2 linked regions of the Chlorobaculum parvum NCIB 8327 genome follow. The protein of the gene in region 1 binds, or shares a complex with, the protein of each later gene. Links are inferred from orthologs where the notes say so. Each region holds a gene or a part of one and is shown on either strand. Other genes may lie near its edges.

Region 1 (16,013 bases):
GTCGATTTTACAGTCGATGTCGTGATCACCCACTACGAGGCGAATGTTCTTGACCTTCGTGCCGCCCTTGATCGGCGAAGAGGCTCCTTTAACCTTGAGATCCTTGATCACCGTCACGGTATCGCCATCGTGCAGCACATTGCCGTTCGCATCCTTCCAGACCCGCTCTCCTTCTGTCGCGCCAGCAGCCTCGGCAGGGCTCCATTCATGGGCACACTCGGGGCATACCAGCAACGTGCCGTTCTCGTAGGTGTATTCGGAATTGCATTTGGGGCAGTTTGGCAGAGTGCTCATAGCGGTCAAATCGAGAAATTGAAAAGAAACAGTGCGCGGGAGTATAATGAATTCCAAAGCGCAGACCTAACTGGTGAAGTTCGGACACTGGGTGGCGAGAAATGGAGACGCGTTCAAAACCCGACCAGCTCCTTAACACGGGTTACACAACGCCCAAAAAGAGGGCAACGCACCCGATCACGGCGTGAGAAAATGAAACGGCAAAAAGGTTCGCCTGCCTGATGTAGCTGTACGACCAGAACACGCCGACAATCAGGGTAAAAATCAAGGTCAACGCATTGTGATAGATGATGTGGACAAACACATACGGAAGCGCCATGAAAAGGACGAACACGAACCGGTTCTCCCAGCCGCAACGCTTCAGCAGCGCGAACATATAACTGCGATAGACAAACTCCTGAAAAGGAGCGGAGATAAACACATAAAACACCAGAAACAGCTCTTTCGACAGGAATTCCCGTTCGACAAAACCAAGCCTGTGGGCAAAGGAGAGAACGAACAAAAACAGCATCAGAAACGGAGCCTGCATCAGAAAGGCTTTACGAATATTGTCCTTTCTGAACCCAAGCTCATTCAGCGTGTACCCACGGAGATACGAGAGGAAGGAAAAGATGACGCCCAGTGCAAGAAGCATATAAATGCGCCATCCGTAAGGAATAACATCGAAGTAGATCAAGGCAGGAACCACCATCAGAATCGCCACCGAATACAACAATTGCCACCGGGCCTTCTGCACAGACTGATCACTACCGAATACACTCTCCATTGTTCTGATAAAGCTCGCGTTAGCTCTTTTATGAACGATCTGCCTGCTGTAACCCGGAATTCACGATAATAATTCGGGTTGTGAGGTATAAGAGCACACCATTCAAGAGATGCCACACAAAGTGCGTCCCGAGTGGCCAAACCGAGCAAAGAACCGCGTCAATCGTGCGAAAGAAGAGCGATAGAGCAAACACGATCAAGGCATACCAACCCAGCATCGGCTCGATCTTTTTTCGGAAATAGTGAAAGACGGCAACCGCCATAACCGACAGAATTGCAGGCAGATACATCACCGAGCCGTTCAACAAGCCTTTAAACGTCAAGGCGTACAGACTGACAAGCAGAAACACTCCCACCAGCGCAACACGGGAAAAGGTGCCGAGCCGGGCTACCCGCTGCATGTAGAGCCATAAAAACGCGAGCTGATACAAAAAGATCGGAACCACATCGAGCAGCCTGGCCCATTCAGTCGCAAATGAATGAAACAGCGTGCTCCCGACCCCGATGAACGCAACCAGAGTCAAAAGAAGAATATTGCCGCGATTGAACTGACCGCGATCGCGCAGTAAACGGTAAACAAAAGCGGCGGCGACAATGAACGAGAGGTTCGTCAGCAGGTTGACCGGTTCATCGAACAAGCCGGAGCCGGTTCTTTCGCAATAGTCGTAGAGCATGACGGGAACGAATCAGTTTATGTCACGATCTTCACGCCATCTGCTTCGGCAGCACATTTCGATTTGATAAACTCAAACATCGAACGAAAGACCTCGAAACATGATGAATCGAGATTTGGTACGACTTCTTTGGCAAATGCTGTCTTCTCTCTGTCTGATTTAAACACAATCTTGCTACCGCCAACACACGGTTCTTTTTGGTAATAATTCATTGTTGCATCAAGACCGTAAAACAGGTGCTCTATCTCACAGCACGAGTCGCCACCGAAGGTTTCACCGGTAGTGGGATTTCGAATGACCTGTTTTTGGATGTCAACATTTGCTGGCACCGGCAACATCAGAGCATAAGATTCACCCTCAGCCCATTTCTTGATCATACCTTTCAATGGATCGGCTTCACTGACGGAGCCATTCAATCCGTTCCATTGATCATAGGCCTTGTCAAAATCAAAAAGGGCGAAAACCGGCAATCCACCCATTTCAGCATGAATGCGACCGTCAGTCAGTAACTGCTTGATGTAGGTACAACTGAAGGCATAAAACGGGATGAAAGGCATCTCAACGTCATACAGCTTGTACCATGCCACCTTGAGAATCACCGGATCAGTGCTGCCCTCGGTGAACAGTACCGGTTTGTTTTCAATCTGGATGGCATTGATGATGCTAAGTAACTGTTCCTGCTCTGAATATTTGATAATATCTGCACTCAGCTTTTTGATGGCAACTGCCTTTGGTAAGTCGTAACAATTTGCATGGCTTTCCTTGATATCGAAAAATTTAATTTTCTTCTTGTCATGAGGAATTAAGGTAACCGCACTATGACTGCTCATCAGCACATGATTGTTCTTTGCCGCAGTATCGGTAATCTCAAAGATCTGCTGGAGAAATTGGTATTGCCATTCGGGGTGAAGAAATGAGTCTGGTTCGTCGAGCAAGGTAATGCAGTTGCGATCCTTGAACAATTCGATAATAGAATAGATGTAAACCGACTGAAATTGCCCATCGCTGAAATGGGAGATAAATCCGCTACGACCATTTGAGAACTTCAGACGTAACGTGATGTTTGCCAACATTCCCAATGTCTTGAGGTTGTCAAACTGCCGGAAAATCTCCGATACCGAATCATCTTTGAATCGTTTCTTAAAGATATCAAGATTGATGTTGAAGCGATAGCTATCCTTACCACGATTATACATATCAAAGTGGTTGAATTCGCCTTTGATACAGGATGCTAATTTGTTGAGGAACTCGCGTGTAATACCGTCTGTACCCCAGTAATGGGTGCGTGGATCGAAGGCCTCAATGCCATCAACCCCAAGCTCTTTCAAGCGCCCTCTGGCAAAATCGGGCCGCCTGAATTCAACAATGAGTTCCTTGCCGACCGTTGCAATGCCCAATTTATCCATGATAAATCGTCTGGCCTTGTTCGTTTCCGGTTGTGAAAGCAGCACGGCCAACAACAATGACTTGTATTTCGGACCAATGCTGATAAAGCGACGATTGTCTTCAATGTTGGCCCCCTTGAGTCGGCGACGAAAGGCTTTTTCATAACGTTCCACAAGGTCGGATACCGCATAATTATGACCAGAGTAATAGATCAGCACATTATCAGGCATCGGTGTTTTGCCCACAGTTCTCCGTTCCTCACCATCAATGATCAATTTACCGGAGTTCCATGCGATCTCGGTTGTTTTTTCATCAATCACGAATTTGATACGGTAATTGAAATCGCAGGGAACCTTTTCGCGATCGTACTCCACAAGATGGCGGAATATCTCGATGAGTGCCTCGAACAGGTTGGATTTTCCGGTGCCGTTTTTCCCTACAAAGACATCGATGAAACTGCTGCCATCGAAGCTCAGGGAAAAATCCCGCAGATTTTTGTATTGGCCGATGTAGAGTGATGTCAGGCGCATAGTTTTCCCCTCCTACACCTGAGTCATCACGGCGTTGAGTAGTTCGGTTTGTTTACGGGTGGCGTCATCGATCTGCTGCTCCAGCGTATCGCACAAAGCCATCAACTGATCGATGCGAGCGACGATGCGGTGTTGTTCGGGAAGTGGGGGAATTAGCATCAACAAACGTTTCACCTTATCTTGAGAAATATTCATTTGACTCTCAGCCATACCAGATTTAAACATCTCAATTTGTTCGGAACAATATCCTGTATTCAAAGAAAGAGCGCAATAATCCGGGGAAATCAGATCACCATAGATTTTGAACCGAATAATTTTATCCGATAACATCAGTTTAGGCCTTATAGACGTAGCAACACAACATATACCAACTCGATTCTTTGGGCCTGCACGAGTAATCAAAATATCTTTTTCCTCTACCTGATATTCTGGTCGAGGTGTTAATTTTATAGGCAAAGTCTTATTTTCATGCGGCAAGAATTCCAATTTTTGAACCGCTGTGGTTTTTAAAACTCCCCATTCCGAATCACTTGCCGGTCCAGTTTCGCACTTCGGACTCCAACCTGCATCCATATAAGAAATCACGTCTCCCAATCTCACCCACTCCCAACTATCCGGCAGCGGATACGGAACTTCATCCGGCTTAATCGGCGACACCGCCTTCGGCTTTTTGATCTTCCCCTCTTTGACCAACCGCTGTTTCTCAGCTTCAATCTCCTTCAACAGTTCACAGGCAGGCGGATCATTCGGGTCTTGCGGGACGAGCTTGCCCATGACGGCGAGCTGGAGAATGGCTTTGCGGAGTTCGGCGACGTTTTCCTTATCGCTATAAAGTTCACGGAAATTCCGGGAGATGAACTGCCATGCGTTGGCGCTTGACTCCGGCTCCGTCGTATCGAGCAACTGCCTGACTGCGGCGGCGTGAACTTTGACGCGCTTCTGCTCCCGCTCCGCACGCAGCTTTTCCAGCTCATCACAATGCGCCATCAATTCATCGATACGAGCGACGATACGGTGTTGTTCGGGAAGTGGTGGAAGTGGATGAATACTCGCCACTGCATTATCCGTTCCAAGTCGAGGCATTTTCACACCATACATCAAAGAATTGACATAGGATAAAAATGCTGGACGTTTTAATAACCATTTGAGAAAATCAGAATGCAATCCAACGAAAGAAACAATAGGAACAATTTCAGTAGTACAAACCCCATCTCTATCAGCAACAACTATTTTATCCAAATATGGACGTAGTTTACCGTAGAGCACATCACCTTTTAAAAAAGTAGATTTTGTTGATTTTGATTGTCTTTCAGAGAACTTCGCGCGATATAAAATTCTTGAAGTATCCTTTTCAATATCCTCAAGATCAAGCACCCAGGTATCTGGATCAATTTGATCTCCTGATATATTTTTTCTACCGTTATAGGCTGTAATTTCACCAAGCCTTACCCACTCCCAACCATCCGGCAATTCATACGGAACATCGTCAGCCGTAATCGGCGGTAACGCTTTCGGATTCTTGATTTTCCCCTCTTTCACCAACCGCTGTTTTTCAGCTTCAATCTCCTTCAGCATCTCACTCGCCGGTTGATCGTTCGGATCCTGCGGCACGAGTTTGCCCTTCATCGCAAGCGTCAGAATCAACTCCCGCAGCTTCTTCACCCCATCCGGCGCAGAAAACGCCACCTCGAAATGCCGCTCAAGCAGCTCAACCACCGATGTTTCGCCGTCCCGAAAATCCATCGTCATCCCCTCCCCTCCAGCGCATCGATCAACTCGCGCTTCAGCGCCTCTTGCGCCTCTTCGAGCTGGCGGACGATCCCATGATACTCCTGCATCAACTCCTCCGGATCACCATGCACCACCTCGACCTCGTGCGGATTCTTGCAATCGAGGTTGCCGTTGCGCGCCACAATCTCCTCCGCGCTCACCTTCCAGGCGTACTCCGTCGTTTGGCGACCTTTGCGCGACGCTCCGCCCCACCATGCCTTTTCTCGGTCGAACTCCGCGATAGTCAGCGGTTTCGAGCGGGAGTAGGATTTGTACCCTTCCGGATAGGGATGCTCGAAGAACCAGACCTCTTTTGTCGGCCCGCCCTTCTTGAAAAACAGAATGTTGGTCGCAATGCTGGTGTAGGGGCTGAACACCCCTTTGGGCAACCGCACAATGGTGTGCAGATCGAACGATTCGAGCAGCTCTTTTTTGAGCGTCGTCTTGACCCCTTCGCCAAAGAGGAACCCGTCCGGCAGCACCACGGCAGCCTTGCCGGTATCGGGCTTCAACAGGTGCATGATAAGCGCCATAAACAGGTCGGCGGTTTCGCGGGTCTGGTACTGGCGGGGAAAGTTCTTCTCGATGCCATCCTCTTCCATCCCCCCGAACGGCGGATTGGTGATGATGAGATCGACCCGATCTTTCGGGCTGTAATCCTTGAGCGGACGGCTGAGCGTATTATCGTGCCGGATGTTAGTCGGTACGTCGATGCCATGCAGCATCATGTTCGTCACGGCCAGCATGTGCGGCAGGGGCTTCTTCTCTACGCCGTGCAGGCTCTCCTGAATCTTTTCGCGGTCATCGACGGTCTTGACCTGCTCGTTCAGATGCTCGATGGCGCAGGTGAGAAAGCCGCCGGTACCGCAGGCCGGATCAAGCAAAGACTCGCCGAGTTGCGGGTCGAGCATGTCCACCATGAACTGCGTCACCGCACGTGGCGTGAAGTATTCACCAGCATTTCCGGCGGATTGCAGATCGGCGAGCAGCTTTTCGTAAATGTCGTTGAACAGATGCCGGTCGCCAGAGGTATTGAAGTCCACATCCTCCTCGATGATGTTAATCACCTGGCGCAGCAACGTACCGGACTTCATATAGTTATAGGCATCCTCGAACACCGAGCCAACCACGCGCCCATGCGAGGAAACGCCAGGCGTGGTGGCGAGATTTTTCAGCGAGGGGAAAAGATCGTTGTTGACGAAATCGATCAGCTCCTCACCGGTGATACCTTCCGGGTCTTTGGCCCAGTTGCTCCAGCGAAGATGAGGCAGCAGTGGCGAACGGTATTCGGGCAGAGTGAACAGCCACTCCTGCTCGCGGTCATCAAAGATTTTCAGGAAAAGGAGCCACACAATCTGACTGATGCGCTGAGCGTCGCCATCAACGCCAACATCCTTGCGCATGATATCCTGTATGGATTTTACGAGGTTCTGGATAGACATTACTGATTGTCTGTCAAGTTGTTGTTTTCAGGCGCAATAGAGTTCATGCTCAAGATCGAGCAGCGCTTGGCGGTACCCATCCACTCCGCCGAAAAAGCGCACGATCTCCATTGGCGTACCAATTTCGGTAAACGGCGAAATGGTAAGGATTTGCGTCTCCTCGACGTGGCCGATGCCTTCGTCGGCATACTTGTCAAGAAGCGCTTCGAGCACCTTGCGGGCCTCCTCACCATACTTCGTGAAATAGTTTCGCTTTTTGACCTGCTCGGCTCGCTCCTTCCGGCTGAGCGGCGGCATGTCCCAGGCTACATGGCAAATGAGATCGAACGGATCGAAGGACTTACCGGACTTGCGCCCGATCTCGTCGGCAAGCGCCTCGAAAAAGATGCCGTGTTCGGCCAACTCGTCGATGATCGCCTGCTTCTGTTCGGCGCTGTTCCAGCGGTTGAGGAAGTCATAGAGCGATTCAAACTCCCCGGCAAGCGCCTTGCGCGTGTAGTCGCGGAGCGATTCAGTGATGAGCTTGCCATTGGCGTCGAAGTACTGCACCCGCTCGGCAACCACCCGCACTTCAACATTATCGACGACATAGCGGCGCACTCCGCCAGTAACAGGCTTATCCTGTAAATCGGGCCAATCCTGATCCTCTTGACCTTCCGGATAGGGCTCTCCGCCCGAAATATCGGGAGGTAAGGGAGAGTCGCCGGCTTGTGGTTCATATATCTGCACTGGATCACCGTCGAAATCGGGGTCGGCAAACAGCTCGGTCGCCTTTTTGAAATCGATGATGGTGAAATAAAACTTGCCAAACTCCTCGTTGATGCGCGTGCCGCGCCCGATAATCTGCTTGAACTCTGTCATCGACTGGATGCGCTGGTCGAGCACGATGAGCTTGCAGGTCTGTGCATCGACACCGGTGGTCATGAGTTTTGAGGTGGTGGCGATGACCGGAAAGGTTTTTTCGGGAAAGATGAAGTTGTCGAGTTCGGCCTTGCCCTCTTCGTTATCGCCGGTGATGCGCACGACGTACTTGTCGTGCTTCGAGGCCAGGTCGCTGTTTTCGTTCACCAACGCCTGCCTCATACGCTCAGCGTGTTCGATGTTCTCGCAGAAGATGATGGTTTTGTCAAAGCGATTGGTACGGCGCAGAAAATCGCTCACCTTCCTGGCCACCAGTTCAGTGCGCTTTTCCAGCACGAGGCTACGGTCGAAATCCCGCTGGTTGTAAATGCGATCTTCGATTTCGTTGCCGTACTTGTCGAGCATTCCCTTGTCGGGCCGCCAGCCTTCGAGGTCTTTGTCGATGTCGATACGCACCACCTTATACGGCGCCAGAAAGCCGTCATTGATGCCCTGCTTGAGAGAATAGGTGTAAATCGGTTCGCCGAAATAGTCGATGTTCGAGACCTCTTTGGTCTCTTTCGGCGTAGCAGTCAGGCCGATCTGCGTAGCCGAATTGAAGTATTCCAGAATCTCGCGCCATGCCGAATCCTCAGCGGCGCTACCCCGATGGCACTCGTCGATAATGACCAGATCGAAAAAGTCGGGACTGAACTGTTTGTAGATATTCTTCTCTTCTTCATTGCCCGTAACTGCTTGATAAAGGGAAAGATAGATTTCATACGACTTGTCGGCCTGCCGCTTCTGAATCTTGGTCATTGCCGATCCGAAGGGCTTGAAGTCGTTGGTAATGGCCTGATCGACCAGAATGTTGCGGTCAGCAAGAAAAAGGATGCGCTTTTTCGCTTTCGATTTCCAAAGCCGCCAGATGATCTGAAAAGCGGTGAAGGTCTTGCCAGTTCCGGTCGCCATGACCAAGAGGATGCGGTTCTGCCCGCCTGCAATGGCCTCGACAGTTTTGTTGATCGCGAGTAACTGGTAGTATCGGGGCGTCTTGCCGGAACCGTCGCTGAAATAGTCCTGAGTTACGAGGTTGTTCTGTCGATCGTCAAGTCCTCGGTGCGCTGCCCACCACTGCCAGAGCGTTTCGGCGGAAGGAAATTCATGCAAGGCAAGTTCGCGCTCAATGATGCCGTCAGGGGCAAGTTTGTTATGGAACAGAAATCCGTCACCGTTAGAGCTGAAGACGAAAGGAACTTGAAGCAAATCGGCATAGCCCAGAGCCTGCTGCATTCCATCGCCCAGCGAATGCTTGTTATCCTTGGCTTCGATGACGGCAATGGGAATGTTGGGCTTGTAAAACAGCACGTAATCCGCGCGCTTGCGGCTGCCGCGAGTATGCACGCTGCCCCGCACGATGATGCGACCATTGGTCAACGGAAACTCCTCGCGCACCTGGGTAGCGATGTCCCACCCCACTTGCTCAAGTGATGGCGTGATAAATTTGGTACAGATGTCCCGCTCGGAGAGTTGCTTTTTATCCATCAGAGCGCTCTTCAATCTTGTTGCGTCAAGCCGATAAAAGATGGGAATCAGTTGCGCGCAACAGGTGAATCAATAAGGAAACCAGGTACTTAGCAAAGGTTTCAGGAGACATTGATAACTTTTGCACTACTAACACAAGCATCTTGTTATATACTGAATGGTTAAGCCCTTTACAAGCAAGGAAATGAAAAACAAAACCAGCCTCGACATCTTCTGGCTGAAAGACCAATCCCTCTCCGACCTCGACAACCTGCCCGACCCAGAAGAGCTGGCGGCGGAGATCATCGAAAACATCGAAGCCGACCTGAACAGCTTCCGACAAATAGCCGTTAGCTTAGGGGGAAACGAGGCATAAAACAGACCCACCTCTAACTATCAATCACCAAGAGAAAAAGCCTTACAGGCACGTTCTGTAAGGCTTTTTTGTTGTTTGGCTCACACGCAAGGGCTCAAATCTTGAACCCACTAACAAAAAATCAGTCGCGCTACCAACTGTGCTGCGAGTGCAAATCTCACCTTGCAGCCTAAGTCAGCTATCGAGTTTTTTGCCACTCAATCGCGGCATCAAATGAAAAGCAAATCCAACCTAAACCCATCCATACCCCGATTTCATCGAATCTTCAGCTCGATTACTCAACCATTTTCTGCTGACAAAAAAGAACAGACAAAACCAGCCTCATCAACTCAATTCAACTCTCATCGACGTTTTCAAAGGCAAATCAAGTGCAGGTGCATCTGAATTTTTAAATCACCGTTCAAAGCACCAACACACCAATCATCAAATCTTCATAAACAAAAACGAAAAGAATTAATAGCATTATTATAATCGCCAAAGCAACCATATTAAGGCGACTTACAAAACAAAAACCGAAAATAAAAAACAACCATAAAAAATTAAAATCACGCTTTAAGACAAAACAAAACAACTATACACACAATAATTTAATGGATTAATTTATTAAATTATCAGCAAATTTAAAGCAAATATTATAGAGTAATGAAAAAACAATACAAGATCAGTAAAAACAAAATTTTAAGCACCAAAAAAGCCAAAACAAACCAGATTAAAGAAATATTTATCCAAATTTTTACACCAAAAACAGACATAACATAAGCATGAGATAAATCAATTTAAGTCATTCAAATTAAAGATGTTAGATTACTTGTCTAAATATTCATTAGGCAAATAAATACCAGAATTATGAACACAAATTATGGCAGACGCTAAAGAATTATCAAAAACCATAATAAAATCTCATCGAAACTTTGATTTACACGCAACACTGTTCAGTGGCCAAAGTTTTAGGTGGTCTCAAAAAGAAAATTTTAGCGGTTATTACTCCACAGTAATCGACAATAAAATCTTTTTACTGCGCAGTATTGATAGCACTACTTTTGAAATTTTCAGCCAAAGTAAAGAAGCTTTTTGCTTGCAAATTAGTGATTTTTTTAGGTGGTATTTTGCTTTTGATATTGATGAAAACAGCATCTTTTCATCAGATTTTCAGCGAGATTATCCGGAACTATGGCGAATGGTAAAACCGTACCGATCCGTTCGGGTAATGCGGCAGGAGCCGTTCGAAATCATGGTCACTTTCATGTGCGCTCAAGGCATCGGAATGCACCTGATTCGCCGTCAGGTCTCCATGATTGCCGAACGGTATGGGCAAAAGATTGTGCTTGAGACGCCGGAAGGCGAGATGGTTTTCTACGGCTTCCCTACCCCGTCAGCTCTTGCTTCTGCTGATCCTTCTGAGCTGGCATTATGCACGAATAACAACCGGATTAGGGCTGCAAACATCATCGCCATGGCCCGTTCGTTCGAGTCTGGCAAGCTGGCGCTAGCCTGTGTTGGTTCAGGCGAATGCGATCTCGAAACGCTTCGCGAAACCTTGTGCGTGCACAGCGGAATCGGCCTCAAAATCGCCGATTGCATCGCCCTGTTCGGGCTTGGCCGGTTCGATGCGTTCCCCATCGATACGCATGTAAAACAGTACCTCTGGGAGTGGTTCGGCATTGAAGAAGCCCGCCGCAGCCTGACTGAAAAGAACTACCGGATTCTACAGGAAAAGGCGCGAGCCATCCTCGGCACTGAATGCGCTGGCTATGCCGGGCACATCCTGTTCCATTGCTGGCGGAAAGAGGTCAAAAAGATGAAGGCGTTTTAAGGGCACGTTGTAACGGCGTCGCTGGTTAGATTTAAGAGTTTGATTCTTATCAACCCATCACCCTTGTTCATTATGAAAAAGGTACTTGTCGCCGGCTCGACCGGCTATATCGGACGCTATGTGGTGCAGGAGTTCAAGAATCGCGGCTATTGGGTACGCGCTCTGGTGCGGAGCGTCGAAAAAGCCGCAAAGCCGGGCGCTCACCTTGAACCGGCGATTGCCGACCTTGCCGACGAGCTCGTGGTCGCCGAGGCCACCAATCCCAAAACCCTTACCGGACTGTGCGATGACATCGAAATCGTCTTTTCATCGCTCGGCATGACCCGCCCCGACTTTGTGCATTCGAGCTTCGATGTGGATTACCATGCGAACCTGAACATCCTCCGCGAGGCCATGAAAGCGAAAGTTCGGAAGTTCGTCTATATCTCGGTGTTCAATGCGCACAACATGATGGAGATCGAGAACATCCAGGCGCACGAAAAGTTCGTCGATGAGCTGCGCGCCTCGGGGCTTGAGTACGCGATTGTGCGGCCAACGGGCTATTTCTCCGACATGGCGCAGTTCCTGAACATGGCGCGCAACGGCATCATGCTCTCGCTCGGCGAGGGCGACCGCAAATCCAACCCTATCCACGGAGCCGACCTGGCCAAGGTGTGCGTCGATGCCGCCGAGGGTGACAACACCAACATCGATGCCGGAGGACCTGAAATCTTTACCTATCGCGAGGTGGCGGAGATGGCCTCCGATGTGGTCAAGAAAAGCCCGTTCACCATCTCGGTACCGATCTGGGTAGCGGATGGTCTGACGGCTGTGACCGGCTTCATCAACCGTGACATCCACGACATCGCCCTGTTCGCCTCCACCGTCAGCAAGAACGACACGGTCGCCCCGCAATACGGCACCCACAAGCTGCGAGCGTTCTTCGAGCAGATGGCTGCGAAGAATAGTTGATAATGGATAATTGATCTGTAGGGGCGGGTTTCACACCCGCCCTTCCCCACCGAATGAACACGGACAGCGTGGACAAAATGGACATCATAGACTACGAATGATGAAAATGTCCGGCCATACCGGGTTGTTCCAGCCTGTCCACTTCGGTCAACACTTCCCGCGCCCCCTTTACCCCACCCACAAGCCTCAACAATTCAACTATCAACTATCAACTTTCCACTATCAATTATCCATTATTTATCCTTCATTTGTATTTTTTCAGCGTGCTAAATTCGGTACTTTAAGGGTCATGGTGAGGTACGCCTGTAGCCGCTGAGGCTGTTACGAAACATTGCAGAAATCAAGAGTTTACATGTTAAAAATTTTCACCAAGCTGTTTGGATCGAAGCACGAAAAAGACGTCAAGAAAATCAAGCCGATCGTTGACCAGATAAATGAACTCTACGGCCCGCTTCAGTCGCTCTCGGACGAGGCGTTCCGCAATAAAGGCACTGAGCTGCGCAAAAAGGTTCGGGACAGCCTGATCCCCATCGAAAAGAACATCGCTGATACCGAAAAAAAGCTCGACAACCCCGACCTCAGCCATGAGGAAAACGAGCAGCTCAACGACACGCTCGACAACCTTCGCAAAGAGTACGAAACCGCCACAGCAAGCATCCTCGACGAGGTGCTGCCCGAAACCTTCGCGCTGGTCAAGGAGACCTGCCGCCGACTGAAAGGCCACACCTACGAGGTGATGGGCCGCGAAATGGTGTGGGACATGGTTCCGTATGACGTACAGCTTATCGGCGGCGTGGTGCTGCATCAGGGCAAGATTGCGGAAATGGCCACCGGTGAAGGTAAAACGCTGGTCTCCACCCTGCCAGTCTTCCTGAACGCGCTGACCGGACGCGGCGTGCACGTGGTGACGGTCAACGAGTACCTCGCCCAGCGCGATATGGAGTGGATGCGACCGGTTTACGAGTACCACGGTCTTTCGACCGGTGTGATTCTGTCGGGCCTGTATTCGCACCAGCGGCGCAACGAGTACCTGTGCGACATCACCTGGGGCACCAACAGCGAGTTCGGCTTCGACTACCTGCGCGACAACATGGCCGGAACGGTGGAGGAGATGGTGCAGCGCGACTACTACTTCGCCATCGTTGACGAGGTTGACAGCGTGCTGATCGACGAGGCCCGAACCCCGCTGATCATCTCCGGCCCGGTACCGAACTCGGATACCGACACGAAGTACCGCGAAATCAAGCCCTGGATCGAGCAGATCGTCCGCGCACAGCAGAACCTCGTGGCCTCCCTGCTCGGCGAAGCTGAAAAGACTCTGAAAACCAAGCCGAACGATTTCGATGCGGGCCTCGCCCTGCTGCGCGTCAAACGCGGCCAGCCGAAAAACAACCGCCTCAGCAAAATGCTCTCGCAGACCGGCGTGGGCAAACTCATCCAGTCGGTCGAGAACGAATACCTCAAAGACAACGCCAGCCGCATGCACGAGGTGGACGAAATGCTCTACTATGCGGTGGACGAAAAGGCCAACACCATCGATCTGACCGACAAGGGCCGCGAATTCCTGAGCAAACTGAGCCATCAGGATCAGGATCTGTTCCTCTTGCCGGACGTGGGCAGCGAGGTTGCGGCCATCGATGCCGATGCGAATCTCCAACCTTCCGACAAGGTTCGCAAGAAGGACGAAGTCTATCGGCTCTACGCGGAGCGCTCCGACAGCCTGCACACCATCAGCCAGCTGCTCAAAGCCTACACGCTCTTCGCCAAGGATGACGAATATGTGGTGCAGGACGGACAGGTCAACATCGTTGACGAGTTCACCGGCCGCGTGCTCGCCGGACGCCGTTACAGCGACGGGCTGCATCAGGCTATCGAGGCCAAGGAGAACGTCAAGATCGAGGGTGAAACCCAGACGATGGCCACCATCACCATCCAGAACTTCTTCCGCCTCTACAAAAAGCTGGCCGGCATGACCGGTACGGCCGAAACCGAAGCCTCGGAGTTCTTCGAAATCTACAAGCTCGACGTGGTGGTCATTCCGACCAACAAGCCAATCGCGCGTAACGATATGGACGACCTGGTCTATAAAACGCGCCGCGAGAAGTACAATGCCATCACCAGCAAGGTGCAGGAGCTGGTCGCCAAAGGTCAGCCCGTTCTCGTTGGTACGGCCAGCGTCGAGGTATCGGAAACCCTGTCGAGAATGCTGCGCGCCAAGCGCATTCAGCACAACGTGCTCAACGCCAAGCAGCACGCCCGCGAGGCGGACATCGTGGCCATGGCCGGTCAGAAAGGGGCCGTGACCATCGCCACCAACATGGCCGGTCGAGGCACCGACATCAAGCTCGGCGAAGGCATCCGTGAAATGGGCGGCCTGTTCATCCTCGGTTCGGAACGGCACGAGTCGCGCCGTATCGACCGCCAGCTCCGTGGCCGCGCCGGACGCCAGGGCGATCCCGGTGAATCGATCTTCTACGTCTCGCTCGAAGACCAGCTCATGCGCCTGTTCGGCTCGGAGCGGGTCATTTCGGTCATGGACAGGCTGGGGCACGAAGAGGGCGACGTCATCGAACACTCGATGATCACCAAGTCGATCGAACGCGCGCAGAAAAAGGTCGAGGAACAGAACTTCGCCATCCGCAAGCGCCTGCTCGAATATGACGACGTCATGAACCAGCAGCGCGAAGTGGTCTACTCCCGCCGTCGCAAGGCGCTCAAAATGGATCGCCTGACAGCCGACATCATGGATCTCCTGCTCGACTACTGCAATACCGTGGTGAAAAAATTCCACGAAGCCAACGATCCCGCTGGACTCGAAGAACAGGTCATGCGCGAGCTGATGGTCGAGTTCAAACCCGACCCGTCGGCATTCGAGCGCGAACCGTACGAAAAGAGCGCCGAAGAGCTGTTCAAAGCGGCAAGCGAATTTTATCATCGCAAGGAGTCCGATCTGCCGGACGACATCATGCGCCAGATCGAAAAGTATGCCGTCCTGTCGGTGATTGACCAGAAGTGGCGCGAACACTTGCGCGAAATCGACGGATTGCGCGAAGGCATCAACCTGCGCGCTTATGGCCAGAAGGATCCGCTGCTTGAGTACAAGCAGGAGGCCTACAAACTGTTCGTCGACCTGCTGCAGGAGATCGAGCACGAAACCCTGTCGCTGGCATTCAAGCTCTTCCCGATCACGCCGGAAGAGTCGGAGGCAATCGAAGCCCGCCAGCGCCAGCAGGCAATAAACCAGGAACGCCTCGTGGCGCAGCATAAAGAGGCTGAAAGCGCCTATGAGGTTTCGCCCAACGCCAGCGTGGATTCAACCATGTCGATGCCCGGAGACGAAATCGTCGTGCAGCAGCCGATCCGCGCCGAACAGAAGCCCGGGCGTAACGATCCCTGTCCGTGCGGCAGCGGCAAAAAGTACAAGAACTGCTGCGGCACAAATGAGTAACTGATAATGGACAATGGACTAATTGTAGGGGCGAGTCTTGCGCCCGCCCTTTCATCTCTTATCCTGTTCAATCTGTACATCTTATACGACCTGTTAGACCTGTAAAAATTCCTACCGAACAATGAGCATCGAACCCGAAGTCAACCTGCAACTGGCCCAGGAACATGGCCTGAACGAAGAGGAATACGCCAAAATATGTG
Region 2 (15,211 bases), 850 kb from region 1 along the record:
GATTCTTCCTTGGCCACTGTCTCTCTCCGCTTTTCTTCAGTTCGTTATAAATAGTGCTCTCTGTTGCTTACCGGGTCAGAATTTCGGCAGGGCCGTCACCGATGGCGATGGTGTGCTCGAAATGGGCTGACGGCTTGCCGTCTTCGGTTACAGCAACCCAGGCGCCTCGTTTACTGACCGCACGTCGAGAGCGGCCAAGGGCAATCATCGGCTCGATGGCCAGCGTCATTCCCTTGCGCAACTTCACACCGGTATGCGGCCGTCCATAATTCGGAACGGCAGGGTCCTCATGCAGTTCGCTGCCGATTCCATGGCCGACCATGTTCTCGATCACACTGTAATTGAACGAGCGCGCATGCTTCTCGATGGCCGCCGAAATGTCGTGCAGACGGTTGCCTGCAACGGCCTGCTCAATACCGCGATAGAGGCATTCGCGCGTCACATCGACAAGCTGCTGAACCTCGGGGGCGATCTCTCCAACCACAAACGTTCGGGCAGAATCGCCGTGGTAACCGCTTTTGTAAGCTCCGCAATCGACCGAAACGATCTCACCTTCCTGAATCACACGCTTGTCGCTCGGCACGCCATGCACAACCTCTTCATTGATCGAGACGCACAGGGTGGCCGGGTAAGGCGTCACATTGGGCTCGCCTTTCGGCGCGTAATTCAGAAAACTCGGCACGGCCTGATGATCGCGAATGAACTGCTCGGCAAGCTCGTCGAGCCGCTTGGTCGTCATACCTGGAGCAATTTCCTCTTCGAGCATGTCGAGAACGCGACCGACGATTTCGCCAGCCTCGCGCATCAACCCGATTTCACGCTCGCTTTTGATGGTGATCATCGACGCCCCCGAGCCTTCGCGGTCTTCATGAACCCGTCGTAGTGGCGCATCATCAGATGGCTTTCGACCTGCTGAAGCGTGTCGAGGCCGACGCTGACAATAATGAGCAAGCTGGTGCCACCGAAAAACTGGGCGAAACCGGGCGTCACGTTTCCGAACTTGGTCAGAAAGGTTGGCAACACAGCAATCACAGCCAAAGCGATAGCGCCAGGCAGCGTGATTCGGGTAAGGATATTGTCGATAAACTCTTCGGTACTCTTACCGGGGCGAACACCGGGAATGAATCCCCCCTGACGACGCATGGTATCAGCAACCTCTTTCGGATTGAACGCGATAGCCGTATAGAAGTAGGTGAAGAACACGATCATGAGACCAAAGATAATGGCGTACCACCACGAATCGTAGGCAAATGCCGAAGCGATCTTCTGCATGGCCTCACTTTCGGGGAAGAACGACAGGAAGGTGCTCGGCAGGAACATGATCGACTGCGCGAAGATGATCGGCATAACACCGGCCGTATTGACCTTCATCGGAATGTACTGCGTGCCGCCACCGTAAACCTTGCGGCCAACGACGCGCTTGGCGTGCTGTACCGGAATTCTTCTCGTCGCTACGGTCAGCAACACCACGATCGCTACGATTGCCGCCATGAGCCCCATGATAACGATCTCGACAATCCAGTTCTTGCTGCCAAACGAAACAGACTGAATTTCAGCCACAAGCGACTGCGGGAACCTGGCAAGGATACCGATCATGATGATCAGCGAAATACCGTTACCAATGCCACGCTCGGTAATCAGCTCACCAAGCCACATGATGAACACAGTGCTGGCGGTCAGAATAACGATGGCCGTGATGGTAAAGAAAATGCTCGGATCGGGAACAACCACCTTGCCGAACGATGAAGGGCTCGACAGGTTGACGCTGACGCCCCATGCCTGGAGAAACGCCAAAAGAACCGTACCGTAACGGGTATATTGATTGATTTTCTGTCGTCCCTCTTCGCCCTCCTGCTGCAACTTCTGCACGAACGGCGTCACCGCTCCAAGAAGCTGAATGATGATCGATGCCGAAATGTACGGCATGATACCGAGCGAAAAGATCGAGGCGCGTGCAAACGCGCCTCCGACAAACAGGTCAAACAGACCGAAAAGGTCATTGGAGTGTGACGTGGTCGCACTCGCAATTGCTGCGGCGTCAACCCCCGGAATGGTGATATGCGATCCCAGCCTGTACACAAACAGTAGCAGGAGGGTATAGAGGATCCGCTGCCTTAACTCAGGGATTTTGTTAATATTCCGAATGCTCTCATTAAGCTTCATGGCAGCTCATTCCGTGGTTCACGACTTGTCCGACTTCTTTTTTTTCTTCAACACCGGGGCTTTGGGAGTCAAAAGAGCCTCTTCGAACGGCAGGCCATTGACCTTTGAAGCCTCCTCAAGCGTACGGTAAGCAGTGACGGTCTTGCCACCAGCCTTTTCGATCTTTTCCACAGCACTCTTGCTGAAGAAATGAGCCGTGATGGTTACCGCGGACTCAAACTCACCGTTGCCAAGAATCTTGAAGTAGTCCTGATTGCTGGCGTTGCAGAGATGCTTGAGATCAAGCACACTGATTTCTTCACCAACAAGCCCCTTCTCGATCCACATCTGAATCTGGGCAAGGTTGACGCATGCGACAGACTTCTTGTTTGGCGGCGTGAAACCGAACTTCGGAAGCCTTCTGTACATAGGCATCTGTCCGCCTTCAGTGACCGGACGCGTATAACCGCTCCTCGACTGCTGTCCCTTGTTACCCTTGCCGGCAGTAGTACCGTTGCCTGAACCGGGTCCGCGACCGACCCTTTTTCTTCCCTTGACTGCACCTTTAGCAGGGCGGAGTGAACTTAAATCCATTGTTTGAATTCCCGACTATCTTTAGTGATTCTTCTTAAAGCTCTTCAACCTTGACAAGGTGCTGGACGACGCGAATCTGCCCTCTGGAGCAGGGGTTGTCCTTGATCTGAACCTTGTGGTTCGGCCGTCCGAGGCCGAGAGCCTTGATCGTTGCCTTCTGCTTCTTGGTGCCACCGATAACGCTGCGCACCTGGGTAACCTGTAACATTTTCTCACTCATGCTCGCCACTCCTTTTTAGCTTTCGTATACCTCTTGCAGGGTCTTCGAGCGGCGCTCTGCCACATCGTTGGCATCGGAGATGCTCTGGAGACCCTTGATGGCTGCCTTGACCACGTTGTGCGGGTTGGAGGAGCCGAGAGACTTGGTCAGGATGTCATGGATACCGGCCATTTCAAGCACGGCCCTGACAGCGCCGCCAGCGATCAGACCCGTACCGGGCGTCGCAGGCTTCATCAAAACTTTAGCTGATCCGTATTTGGCGACGATCGGGTGAGGAATGGTTCCCTTGACAATCGGCACCTTGATGACGTTCTTTTTGCCATCTTCAACGCCCTTGGCGATAGCATCCTGAACTTCATTGGCTTTTCCGAGCCCGTATCCGACATGGCCTTCCTTGTCACCGACAACGACAATAGCGTTGAAACCGAAGCGCTTACCACCTTTGACAACCTTGGCGGTTCTGTTGATGTGCACCAGCTTCTCTTTCAGATTCAACTCACCGGGCTTGATATTCCTGGCAGATTTTTTCGACATGTACGTTCTCTTTGAAAAGTTTTAAAAGATCAGGCCAGCTTCACGTGCGCCGTCGGCCAGAGCCTTGATGCGACCGTGGTAGCGGAATCCGTTCCTGTCGAAAACGACATTGGAAATACCCTGGGCAATCGCCTTTTCAGCAAGCTGCTTGCCTACTGCGGCACTCCTCTCGGATTTGGATCCCTGAAGACCTGCATTGTCTTTGGACATGGTCGATACCGCCATGAGTGTCTTGCCACTCTCATCGTCGATCAATTGCGCATAGATCTGCGAAAGACTCCTGTACACGCACAGCCTTGGTCTTGTTGCGTTGCCATGCACCGTAGCCCTGCTTCTTGCCTTGATTTTCTGCCTGCGGGCAGCTTTATCGATTTGGCTCATTATCTCTAACCGTATAAATGTTTGTTACCTGACTTTTTCCGATCCTCGGCACGGCCGACTTACTTACCGGCAGCCTTGCCTTCCTTGCGGCGAATAACCTCACCTTCGTACTTGATACCCTTGCCGCGATACGGTTCCGGCTTCCTGAAGGAGCGGATCTTTGCAGCGATCTGGCCAACCAGAGCCTTGTCAATACCGCTGACAAGAATGACGGTCGGTTCGGGCACCTCGATTTTGATTTCGGCAGGAGCCTGGAAGTAGATCATGTGCGAGAATCCGACGGTCAGCGCAAGCAGATCGCCCTTGAGTTCAGCGCGATAACCGACGCCGGACATTTCGAGCTTGCGGGTAAACCCTTTGGTCACACCTTCAACCATATTGTTGACCAGCATGCGGTACAAGCCGTGCATGGCTCGCGAACGTTTGCTGTCATCAATTCTCTGCACGGTCACGGCGCCATCTTCAACCGTAACGATAACCTCATCAACCAGAGCCTGCGAAAGCGAACCCTTCGGACCGGTTACGTTGATCATCTTGTCCTTGACCTCGACCTTAGCCTGATCAGCAAGCTGGATCGGCATTTTTCCTATTCTTGACATGGTAAACTGATGCTCTTTGGCTTAGAAAATTTTAATAAATACGGAACAGCACCTCACCGCCGACGTTCTGCTCGCGTGCCTCCTTGTCGGTCAGAATACCCTTCGAGGTCGAAAGGATGAACAGACCGAGACCGCCAAGGTATCGTTTGATATCCTTGCCCTGATAGACTCTGCGGCCAGGAGAGCTGACCCTCGAAATCTCCTTGATGGCATGCCGTCCGTCAGCCGTGTATTTCAGCTCGACGCGGATGAACGGGAACTTGTCGGCTTCGGTTTTGATCACCGTGTAGTTCTGGATGTATCCCTTTTCGACCAGCAGTTTCGAGAGATTCTCGCGGACGCGGGTATAAGGAATATCGGTCGTCTTGTTTTTTGCGCTCCCGGCATTTCTGATGCGGGTGATGAAATCGGCTATGGAATCCGTTACGGGCATGGCTCTAACAATTGGTTACTTTCGTAAATGATCAGACATCTATCTATCGATCCCGGTGGCGCGCTTACCAGCTCGCCTTTCTGACGCCGGGAAGCTTGCCTTCGAGTGCCAGCTTGCGGAACATGTTCCTGCACAGGCCGAACTTCTCGTAGTTACCGCGACCGCGACCGGTCAGGACGCAGCGGTTGCGCACTCTCGTGGCGGAACTGTCTCGGGGAAGCTTGCGAAGGGCTTCGTAATCGCCGGCTTTTTTCAGCTCTTCACGTTTTGCCGCATACTTCTCGACAAGCTCTTTCCTTCTTTCGTTACGTGCAATGATGCTTTTCCTTGCCATCTTGGTTCGTGCTTTGTTTGTTTAGTTCTTCTTTTTGAAGGGCATGCCGAGCAGGGTGAGAAGCTCGTGGGCCTCCTCATCCGTTTTTGCCGACGTGACAAAACTGATGTCCATGCCGTTGATTCTCGGCACCTTGTCGATGTCGATTTCCGGGAAAATGATCTGTTCGCGGATACCTGCGTTATAGTTACCGCGACCGTCGAAGCTCGTGTCGCTCAGACCGCGGAAGTCGCGGATACGAGGCACGGCAACCGTCACGAAACGATCGAGGAATTCGTACATCATCTTGCGACGGAGGGTAACGCGGCAGCCGATTGCCTGGCCTTCACGAAGCTTGAAGTTCGAGATAGCTTTCTTGGCTTTGCGAATCTGCGGCTTCTGGCCGGTGATCTGGCCGAGCTCCTGCATGGCGGTTTCGAGCAGCTTGGGCTCCTGGGCGGCTTCGCCCACACCGATGTTCACCGCGATCTTTTCGAGGCGGGGAACCATCATGATATTCTCGTATTTGAATCGCTCCATCATCTTCGGAACGACGGTCTCCTTGTAGTAGACCTCAAGGCGAGCAGGCATAGCTACTTCCTGCTCCGCATTCTCTTTTTTAGACATCTTTGCTTGTACTTTTTACACAGGATGGTCTTGGTCATCCTGCCTTTTAATGAAATCTCAGTCAGCTCTTCTTGACGTTCGACGCATGAATCGGAAACTCGCGCTCGATGATCGAGCCCTGAGGCGAAGTCTGGGTCGGGCGCATATGGCGCTTGCGAATATTGACGCCTTCGACGATCACGCGACCTTTCTGCGGGAAGACTTTCAGAACCTTGCCCGACTTGCCCTTGTCGTTACCGGCAATGACAACGACATCATCATTCTTCTTGACGTGGAGCTTGATCTTTTTAATGCCTGTTTTCATGGTTGACCTGTATGATATTATTCATGAACCTGAGCGGGAGACGGGACTCGAACCCGCGACCAACAGCTTGGAAGGCTGTGACTCTACCAGCTGAGTTACTCCCGCTGATCGCTCCCTCAGAGAACCTCGGGAGCCAGCGATACGATCTTCATATACCTTTTGTCGCGAAGCTCGCGAGCGACCGGCCCGAAAATACGAGTGCCTCTCGGCTCGCCCTGAGCGTTGAGCAGCACAACGGCATTCTCATCGAACCTGATGTAGGAACCGTCCTTACGACGCTGCTCCTTGGCGCAACGCACGACAACAGCCTTACAAACATCTTTTTTCTTGACGACGCCGTTCGGAACCGCTGCCTTGACCGTTACCATGATCTGGTCTCCGAGAGCTGCATAACGCCTTCCGGTACCACCGAAGACATGAATGCAACGCACTTTTTTCGCTCCGCTATTATCGGCAACAACCAGATTTGTCTCTTTCTGGATCATCCTGCATTAACCCCTGTTAATTGATAATAAATCGGTTACTTGGCTTTTTCGACGATTTCGACGAGCCTGCAACTCTTGTTTTTGCTGAGCGGCCTGCACTCCATCACGCGAACCACATCGCCCACACCAGCTTCGTTCTTTTCGTCATGGGCCATCAGGCGAGTCGTCTTCTTGAAGTACTTCTTGTACACCGGATGCTGAACCCTGCGTTCGACCGCAACGACGATTCCCTTATCCATACTGCTGCTTACAACTTTGCCCAACCAGCTCTTTTTACGGCCTCTCGTTTCAGCTCCACTTGACATTGCTGCGTTGTCCATTTTGTTTTATTTCCTGTTGAAACCGGTTATTGATAACTCTGCCGGACGCTGTTGTCAGGCGTTGCTGCTTTCCTGCAGCTCCATCTGCCTGAGCCTGGTCTTCATTCGTGCGATGTCACGCTTCGAATTGCGGAAAACCATCGGATTCTGCGGCGGTTCAATAGCCTTGTGAAAGTTGATATCGGCCAGTCTGTTTTCAAGCTCGTCGATCTTCTCGAGAAGCTCTTTCCTGCTCATAGCCGCTATTTCATAGTTTTTCATAATTCGCACTCTTGGCGGTTAAATTGCACGTTATCCTTCGTAATCGGGCCTGACGATAAACCTGGTCTTGATCGGCAGCTTCTTGGCGGCGAGCCTGAACGCTTCCTGAGCGATCTCACGCGGCACACCGGCAGCTTCGAACATGATGCGGCCTGGCTTGACGACGGCAACCCAGAACTCCGGATTACCTTTACCGGAACCCATTCGGGTTTCTGCAGGCTTCTTGGTGACCGGCTTGTCAGGGAAAATCCTGATCCAGATCTTACCGTCTCTCTTCATATATCGGTTCATGGCGACACGGGCAGCCTCGATCTGACGGCTGGTGATCCATGCCGGCTCCAGAGCTTTCAGGCCGAAGGAGCCAAACGTAACGGCAGTCCCGCGCTGGGCGTTCCCCTTCATGCGGCCACGCTGTGTCTTTCTGTATTGAACCCTCTTTGGCATTAACATACCGGCAACTCCATTCTATTTCGAATTATATGGTATTATAGTCTCGTCAGGCTTTTTTCGCAGCAGGACGGCGGCGGCGTTTCGCACCGCGGCCATCGCCACGGCCTCTGCCACGTGAATCGTTACGACGCTCCTGCATTTTCTTCATCTCTTCCTCTTCGATGGCATCGAGCCTCTGGACGAGCACTTCACCTTTATACACCCAAACTTTGATACCGATGGCACCAGCGATGGTGTGAGCGGTTACACTTGCGTAGTCAACGTTGGCGCGGAGGGTATGAAGCGGAATCTTGCCCTCTTTATACTGCTCGGATCTGGCGATTTCAACACCGCCAAGACGGCCTGCACAGCGAATCCTGATACCTTCGGCACCTGCCCTCATGGCCTGCTGGATCGCCTGTTTCATAGCGCGACGGAAAGAGACGCGATTTTCCAGCTGGTAGGCGATATTCTCACCGATGAGCTGCGCCTCAATTTCGGGCTTGATCACCTCGATCACGTCGATCTTTACCTCTCTGCCGGTGATGCGGGTCAGCTCCTGGGAAAGGTTGTTGATCTCCTCACCCTTGCGACCGACCACGGCGCCTGGACGGGCAGCGTAGATGTTGATCTTGATATGCTTGGTCGTACGCTCGATGACAACCTTGGAAACACCGGCCTTCTCTTTTTTGAGTCTGGCCGAAATGTAGTTACGGATAACCTGATCCTGCTTGATCTTTTCGGCGATAACCGGTCCGTCGTCATACCAGCGGGAGGTCCAGTCCTTGATGATTCCCAGTCTGAATCCGGTTGGATTTACTTTCTGACCCAATGCTATCTCCTTGTTTATTTGGTTACCGGTGTCTTGACCTTGTCAACGATGATCGTCAGGTGGTTCGAACGCTTGCGAATCCTGTATGCACGACCCATCGGTGCGGGCAGAAGTCCTTTTGAGCGAAGGTCCTTCATCGACGAAAACCGCTTTAACGAACAGCTCATTGTCGCTGACCCTTTCATCGGGGTTAAGCTGCGAGTAGTTGGCCACAGCCGATTTGAGCGTAACCATCACGTTACGGGAGGCACTCTTGGTGGAGTTGAGCAGGATGGCTTTCGCCTGATCGACCTGCTTGCCACGAACAAGGCCGGCTACGAGCCGCATTTTGCGGGGCGACGTCGGGGTATGCCGTAAAATTGCTTTAGCTTGCATGATATCTCTTTACCTTTCCGCTTGATTCAGTTTATTTTTTCCTGGGTGCCGAACCGCCCTTCTCTGCCTTGCCGCCCGCATGGCCACGGTACAACCGGGTCGGAGCGAATTCGCCAAGCTTGTGGCCGACCATGTTTTCGGTAACGTACACTGGCACATGAGTTTTGCCGTTATGAACCGCTACGGTGTGACCGACAAAATCAGGAGAGATCATCGAACTTCTAGACCAGGTCTTCACAACCTTTCTTTCACCTTTGCTGTTCATATCAAGGATCCGCTTTTCCAGCTTGAATTCGATGAAAGGACCCTTCTTCAGTGATCTTGGCATAATTCTCTCTGCTTGTTGTTAGTTACCGCAATGTTACTTGGCTTTCCGGCCGCGAACGATCAGCTTCGTCGAGGCTTTCTTTTTATTTCTGGTCTTCTGACCCTTTGCAAGCTGACCCCATGGGGATTTCGGATGCTTGCGGCCACCGCCAGATTTGGATTTACCTTCACCACCGCCCATCGGGTGATCGACCGGGTTCATGGCCATACCGCGAGTCTGCGGACGAATGCCTAACCAGCGGCTGCGACCTGCTTTACCCAGGCTGATGTTCTCGTGCTCGGAGTTGCCGATAACGCCGATGGTTGCACGGCACTCAACACGGACCTTCCTGATTTCGCCGGATGGCAGCTTGAGCGTTGCATGAACGCCTTCACGAGCAGCAAGCACAGCATAGGAGCCGGCTGACCTTGCCATCTGTCCACCCTTGCCGGCCTTCATTTCGATGTTGTGCACATCGGTGCCGAGCGGGATGTTCTTCAGCGGCATGGTATTACCAACCCTGATGTCCACCTTTTCGCCACTCTCGATGCGATCACCGACCTTCAAACCTTTAGGGGCGAGAATATAACGTTTTTCTCCATCAACATAATGAAGAAGTGCAATTCTTGCAGAACGGTTCGGATCATACTCGATAGCAGCGACTTTGGCAGGAACGTTATCCTTGTTACGCTTGAAATCGATGAGTCGGTAGAACCGCTTATGACCACCGCCCATGTGGCGGGAGGTTATGCGCCCGTTGGTGTTACGGCCACCGCTTTTCTTGAGCGGTACGAGAAGACTTTTTTCGGGCTCACTCTTGGTGATCTCCTCGAAACTTGCGTATGAAGCGAACCTTGTGCCCGGAGTGTTCGGAGCTAATTTCCTGACTGCCATCGTACTGTTTTATCTATCCGGTTGTTAATCCTGTTTATCGCTCTTGTCGGCTGGCTGGGCATAGTAGTCAATGGCCTGGCCTTCGCCAAGCGTCACAATCGCTTTCTTCCAGTCGCTCTTTTTGCCGGCGATAAGTCCTTTCCTGGTATACTGCCGCTTGGTTTTGCCGAGGCAATTGATCGTACGGATGGAAACGACATCAACATTGAACTTTTCCTCGACAGCCTTCTTGATATCGCTCTTGTCGGCGTCCTTTTTGACCTGGAACACATACTGGCCTTTCTGCTCAGTGAGTCCGGTGCTCTTTTCGGTCAGCCACGGCCGCAACAACGGGTTTTTCATTGCAATCTTCTCCTTTTTACTGGCAAACGGTGGATTACCCTAATGTTTCTTCTATTTTCTGCAGGGCGGCCTTCTGGAAAAGCACGGCCTGGCTGTTGAGAATATCGTAGGTCGAAGCCTGATCGGCGACCTGGATGTTCAGCTTTTCGATGTTCCTGCCGGAGGTGCTGACCACATTATCGTAGTGCGGCATCATAAGCAGGGTTTTCTTCTCGGCAAGACCGAGGTTTTTGAGCATGTCGGCCACCGGACGGGTCTTGATCGACTCAAGGCTGAAATCTTCAACCACGACAATCTGACCTGCTGCGGCTTTCGAGCTCAGAGCAGAACGACGAGCGAGCTGCTTGACTTTACGGTTGACCTTCTGCTCGTAGGAGCGGGGCTGAGGGCCAAAGATGGTGCCGCCACCAACCATGATCGGCGAGCGGGACGAGCCCTGGCGTGCATTACCGGTGCCCTTCTGGCGATACGGCTTTTTGCCGCCACCGCGAACTTCAGCGCGGGTCTTGGTCTTGTGGGTACCCTGTCTGCGGTTGGCGAGAATCGCCTTCACATCGAGGTACATAGCGTGTTCGGAAACCTCAACGGCGAAAATATCATCGTTCAGCGTAACCACTTCACCGGTTTCTGCGCCTTGTATATTGAGTACTTTTAATTCCATTGTTCTCTGCACTCACCGTTTACTTGGTTGTTGAAACAATCTTTACATAGGAGTTCTTCGGTCCCGGTACAGCACCTTTCACGACGATGAGATTCGATTCGGGCATAACCTTGACGATCTCGAGATTCCTGACCGTTTTATTTTCTCCACCCATTCTTCCGGCCATTCTGGTGCCCTTGAAGGTTCTGGACGGATCGGAAGAACCGCCGACCGAACCCGGAGCCCTGAGCCTGTCGGACTGACCGTGCGTTCTGGAACCGCCACCGAAGTTGTGGCGCTTGACCACACCGGCAAATCCTTTACCCTTGGTGACACCCAGCACATCGACAATCTCACCTTCCGTGAAGACATCGACGGCAACCGTAGCGCCAGCCTCGAGTTCACCAGCGATCAGGCTTTTGCTGACTTCTGAAAGCAGGTAACCGGGGGTCTTACCGGCCTTTTTATAGTGGCCTGCAAGAGGCTTGGTGACCTTTTTTTCATCACGCTCGCCGAAGCCGAGCTGATAGGCATCGTAGCCATCTTTTTCGGTGCTCTTGACCTGAGCCACAAAACACGGCCCGGCCTGAATCACCGTGCAGGGAACAGCTTCGCGTTTATTGTTATATAAACGGGTCATGCCGATTTTTTTCCCGAGAATCGCACCCATATCCGATTAGCTTTTCTATTTACTTTAAAACACTTTAAGACTTGATTTCCACATCAACGCCACTGGGAAGCTCGAGCTTCATGAGCATATCAATCGTTCTGGCCGTCGGGTTGATGATCTCGATCAACCTCTTGTGCGATGAGAATGCAAACTGCTCACGGGATTTTTTGTCCACATGAGGGGAACGGTTGACCGTATATACATGAGTTTTCGTGGGAAGCGGAATGGGGCCAAAAATGATGGCATCCGTCTGCTTGACCACATCGATAATCTTCAAAGCCCACTTATCAACGAGGCTATGGTCGTACGACTTGAGCTTAATCCTGATCTTTTGCTGAACAGCCACTGGTCTATCCCTGTTTCGATGGTTTCAATAAAAAAGGGGCGAGAGCGCTGCCTCGCCCCGGGATAACAATCTGTCGATTACTCGACGATCTTGGTTACCGAACCGGCACCAACCGTACGGCCGCCCTCGCGGATAGCGAACCTGAGGCTCTCTTCCATAGCGATAGGAGCGATCAGCTCGACATCGACGGAGAGGTTGTCACCAGGCATGACCATCTCGACACCCTCAGGGAGAGTTACCGAACCGGTCACGTCAGTGGTTCTGAAATAGAACTGCGGACGATAGCCGTTGAAGAACGGAGTATGACGACCGCCCTCTTCCTTCTTCAGGATGTACACCTCAGCCTTGAACTTGGTGTGCGGGGTGATCGAACCAGGCTTGGCGATAACCATACCACGCTCGAGCGCCTCTTTGTCCACACCGCGGAGGAGCAAGCCGGCGTTGTCACCTGCCTGACCTTCGTCGAGGGTCTTCTGGAACATTTCGATACCGGTAACAACCGATTTGGTGGTCGGCTTGATACCGACGATTTCGACTTCGTTACCAACCTTGATGATGCCCCTCTCGATACGACCGGTACCGACAGTACCACGACCAGAGATCGAGAACACGTCTTCGACCGGCATCAGGAACGGCTTGTCAACGTCACGAACCGGCTCAGGAATGTAGTCGTCAACAGCGTCCATGAGCTCCATGATGGCTTTCTCGCCTTCCGGATCGCCGTTCAGGGCGTTCAGAGCGGAACCCTTGATGATCGGAATATCGTCGCCCGGGAAACCGTACTCGGTGAGAAGCTCACGGAGTTCCATTTCGACCAGCTCGAGAAGTTCCGGGTCGGCGATGTCAACCTTGTTCAGGAAGACGACCAGCGCAGGAACGTTCACCTGGCGGGCGAGCAGGATGTGCTCACGAGTCTGAGGCATCGGGCCGTCGGTACCGGCAACGACGAGGATAGCGCCGTCCATCTGGGCAGCACCGGTGATCATGTTTTTAATGTAGTCAGCGTGACCGGGGCAGTCGATGTGTGCATAGTGACGCTTGTCGGTCTGGTACTCGACGTGTGCGGTCGAGATGGTAATACCGCGCTCCCTCTCTTCCGGAGCCTTATCGATGTCACCAAACTCACGAGCTGCTGCTTTACCAGATTTAGCAAGCACCGAGGTGATTGCTGCGGTAAGGGTGGTTTTGCCGTGGTCAACGTGACCGATAGTACCAATATTTACGTGAGGTTTATCCCTCTTGTATGACTCTTTAGCCATAGCTGTTCTCCCTGTCGGTTATCTTGTTTAGTGATGCGGTGAAAAAAACTGTTATTCGGAATCCTTTCCGACCCTTTTCTCCTGCAAGGTCTCAGCAATATTGCGCGGCACCTCGCGATAGGTCTCGAACTCCATTGAGTAGTTCGCACGGCCCTGCGTCATGGAACGAAGCGTCGTCGAATAGCCGAACATTTCGGAAAGCGGCACCTTGGCCTTGACGAACTGCGCACCTGCGCGCTCGCCCATACCTTCGATGTGACCGCGGCGGCCGGACAGGTCACCCATCACATCGCCGAGATACTCTTCAGGAGTGATGACCTCTACCTTCATGATCGGCTCGAGCAGTACCGGGTTCGCCTTTTTGGCAGCGCCCTTGAAACCAATCGAACCAGCGATCTTGAATGCCATTTCCGAAGAGTCGACCTCGTGATACTTACCATCGATCAGCGCAACCTTGACATCCTGCATCGGGAAACCGGCAACCACACCATCTTTCATGGCCTGCTGGATACCGGCATTCACCGACGGGATATACTCTTTAGGAATTGCGCCACCTTTGATCTCGTCGACAAACTCGTAGCCCTTGCCCTCTTCGAGAGGCTCGAGCCTGAGCACGACCAGACCGAACTGACCTTTACCACCGGACTGACGAACGAATTTACCTTCGTGCTCGACCGTTCCGCGGATAGTTTCGCGGTAGGCAACCTGCGGCTGACCGACGTTGGCCTCAACCTTGAATTCGCGCTTCAGACGATCGACCAGAACTTCCAGATGAAGCTCACCCATACCGGCGATCAGCGTCTGACCGGTCTCTTCATCGGTTTTCACCCTGAAGGTCGGATCTTCCTCAGCAAGCTTGGCAAGCGACATACCGAGTTTATCGTTGTCTGCCTTGGTTTTCGGCTCGACAGCGATCTCGATAACAGGCTCCGGGAACACCATCTTCTCAAGCACGATCGGCTTGTTCTCGTCGCAAAGCGTATCACCGGTACGGACCTCTTTGAGGCCGACAGCGGCGGCAATATCACCAGCGTACACAGCGTCGCGCTCTTCACGCTTGTTGGAGTGCATCTGCAGCACGCGACCGACACGCTCTTTCTTGCCAGTCACCGAGTTCAGTACATAGCTACCTGCATTGAGCACACCGGAATAGACGCGGAAGAAGGTCAGCTTGCCGACGAACGGATCGGTTGCGATCTTGAACGCAAGCGCCGCAAAGGGCTCTTCATCTTTCGGCTGCCGAACAATCTCCTCTTCAGTTCTGGGGTCGTGCCCCTCAACCACACCGTCATCGACCGGCGAAGCCAGGTAATCGATCACGGCATCCAGCATAAACTGCACGCCCTTGTTCTTGAAGGACGAGCCGCAGAGCACCGGAATAATGGAAACATTGAGGGTAGCCTGACGAAGCACCGAACGAATCTCTTCTTCGGTAATGTCATCGCCGTTCAGGTATTTTTCAAGAAGAGTCTCGTCAAGCTCGGAGACAGCCTCAAGCATGTTGATCCTCCAGGTACGAGCCTCGTTTTCGAGATCGTGCGGAATAGCAACCTCTTCGTAGGTGCTGCCATCTTCTTTATCGTAGATAATCCCCTTCATGCGGATCAGATCGACGAAGCCGGCGAACATCTCGCCCTCACCGATCGGAATCTGAATCGGAACCGGGTTGGCCCCGAGGCGCTCACGAATCGCTTTGACGGCGTTGAAGAAATCAGCGCCGGTACGATCCATCTTGTTTACATAGGCGATCCTCGGAACGCCGTACTTGTTAGCCTGACGCCAGACCGTCTCGGACTGAGGCTCAACACCACCGACAGCACAGAACAGCGCAACAGCACCGTCGAGCACGCGGAGCGAACGCTCAACCTCAACCGTAAAGTCAACGTGACCAGGCGTATCAATAA

Evidence for each region.
Region 2: the proteins of secA (region 1) and secY are in contact, whole or in part, in a crystal structure (PDB 3DIN), measured with the Thermotoga maritima proteins. The link is inferred for Chlorobaculum parvum NCIB 8327 from one-to-one orthologs. Residues at the interface, in WP_004082002.1 of Thermotoga maritima: Glu261, Ala262, Arg263, Lys300, Ala301, Arg302, Thr303, Ile304, Ile305, Leu323, Tyr324, Asp325, Pro326, Val329, Ser330, Tyr333, Ile336, Lys340, Phe345, Val349, Glu363, Phe364, Tyr374, Ser375, Gly376, Gly377, Glu393, Ile395, Thr482, Ser483; in WP_004081795.1 of Thermotoga maritima: Glu108, Gly109, Glu110, Glu111, Ala236, Glu237, Arg238, Arg239, Ile240, Thr241, Ile242, Gln243, Tyr244, Ala245, Arg246, Arg247, Val248, Thr249, Gly250, Arg251, Arg252, Val253, Tyr254, Gly256, Ala257, Ser258, Thr259, Tyr260, Leu261, Pro262.

Annotation. Positions count from the first base shown.
Region 1 is NC_011027.1:1,052,715-1,068,727, reverse strand. Bases 12,351-16,013 are described here. They hold secA (preprotein translocase subunit SecA), read left to right. Parts: upstream 12,351-12,717; coding sequence 12,718-15,813; downstream 15,814-16,013. Other genes in these bases: purL (phosphoribosylformylglycinamidine synthase subunit PurL), read left to right, coding at 15,935-16,013; CPAR_RS04875 (SDR family oxidoreductase), read left to right, coding at 12,351-12,365. Also shown: CPAR_RS04925 (zinc ribbon domain-containing protein YjdM), read right to left, coding at 1-294; CPAR_RS04920 (CPBP family intramembrane glutamic endopeptidase), read right to left, coding at 437-1,060; CPAR_RS04915 (ceramidase domain-containing protein), read right to left, coding at 1,089-1,733; CPAR_RS04910 (AAA family ATPase), read right to left, coding at 1,751-3,649; CPAR_RS04905 (restriction endonuclease subunit S), read right to left, coding at 3,662-5,392; CPAR_RS04900 (type I restriction-modification system subunit M), read right to left, coding at 5,395-6,861; hsdR (EcoAI/FtnUII family type I restriction enzme subunit R), read right to left, coding at 6,889-9,246; CPAR_RS04880 (DNA glycosylase), read left to right, coding at 10,461-11,414; more of CPAR_RS04875, read left to right, coding at 11,487-12,350. UniProt on the Escherichia coli protein: Required for protein export, interacts with the SecYEG preprotein conducting channel.
Region 2 is NC_011027.1:186,242-201,452, reverse strand. The notes cover bases 1-2,861. They hold secY (preprotein translocase subunit SecY), read right to left. Parts: upstream 2,164-2,861; coding sequence 838-2,163; downstream 1-837. Other genes in these bases: rpmD (50S ribosomal protein L30), read right to left, coding at 2,771-2,861; rplO (50S ribosomal protein L15), read right to left, coding at 2,182-2,736; map (type I methionyl aminopeptidase), read right to left, coding at 68-841; infA (translation initiation factor IF-1), read right to left, coding at 1-17. Outside these bases: more of rpmD, read right to left, coding at 2,862-2,956; rpsE (30S ribosomal protein S5), read right to left, coding at 2,972-3,490; rplR (50S ribosomal protein L18), read right to left, coding at 3,512-3,871; rplF (50S ribosomal protein L6), read right to left, coding at 3,931-4,470; rpsH (30S ribosomal protein S8), read right to left, coding at 4,502-4,903; rpsN (30S ribosomal protein S14), read right to left, coding at 4,968-5,237; rplE (50S ribosomal protein L5), read right to left, coding at 5,259-5,807; rplX (50S ribosomal protein L24), read right to left, coding at 5,905-6,147; rplN (50S ribosomal protein L14), read right to left, coding at 6,264-6,632; rpsQ (30S ribosomal protein S17), read right to left, coding at 6,668-6,937; rpmC (50S ribosomal protein L29), read right to left, coding at 7,007-7,213; rplP (50S ribosomal protein L16), read right to left, coding at 7,244-7,663; rpsC (30S ribosomal protein S3), read right to left, coding at 7,710-8,474; rpsS (30S ribosomal protein S19), read right to left, coding at 8,881-9,177; rplB (50S ribosomal protein L2), read right to left, coding at 9,211-10,050; and more genes. UniProt on the Escherichia coli protein: The central subunit of the protein translocation channel SecYEG. Consists of two halves formed by TMs 1-5 and 6-10.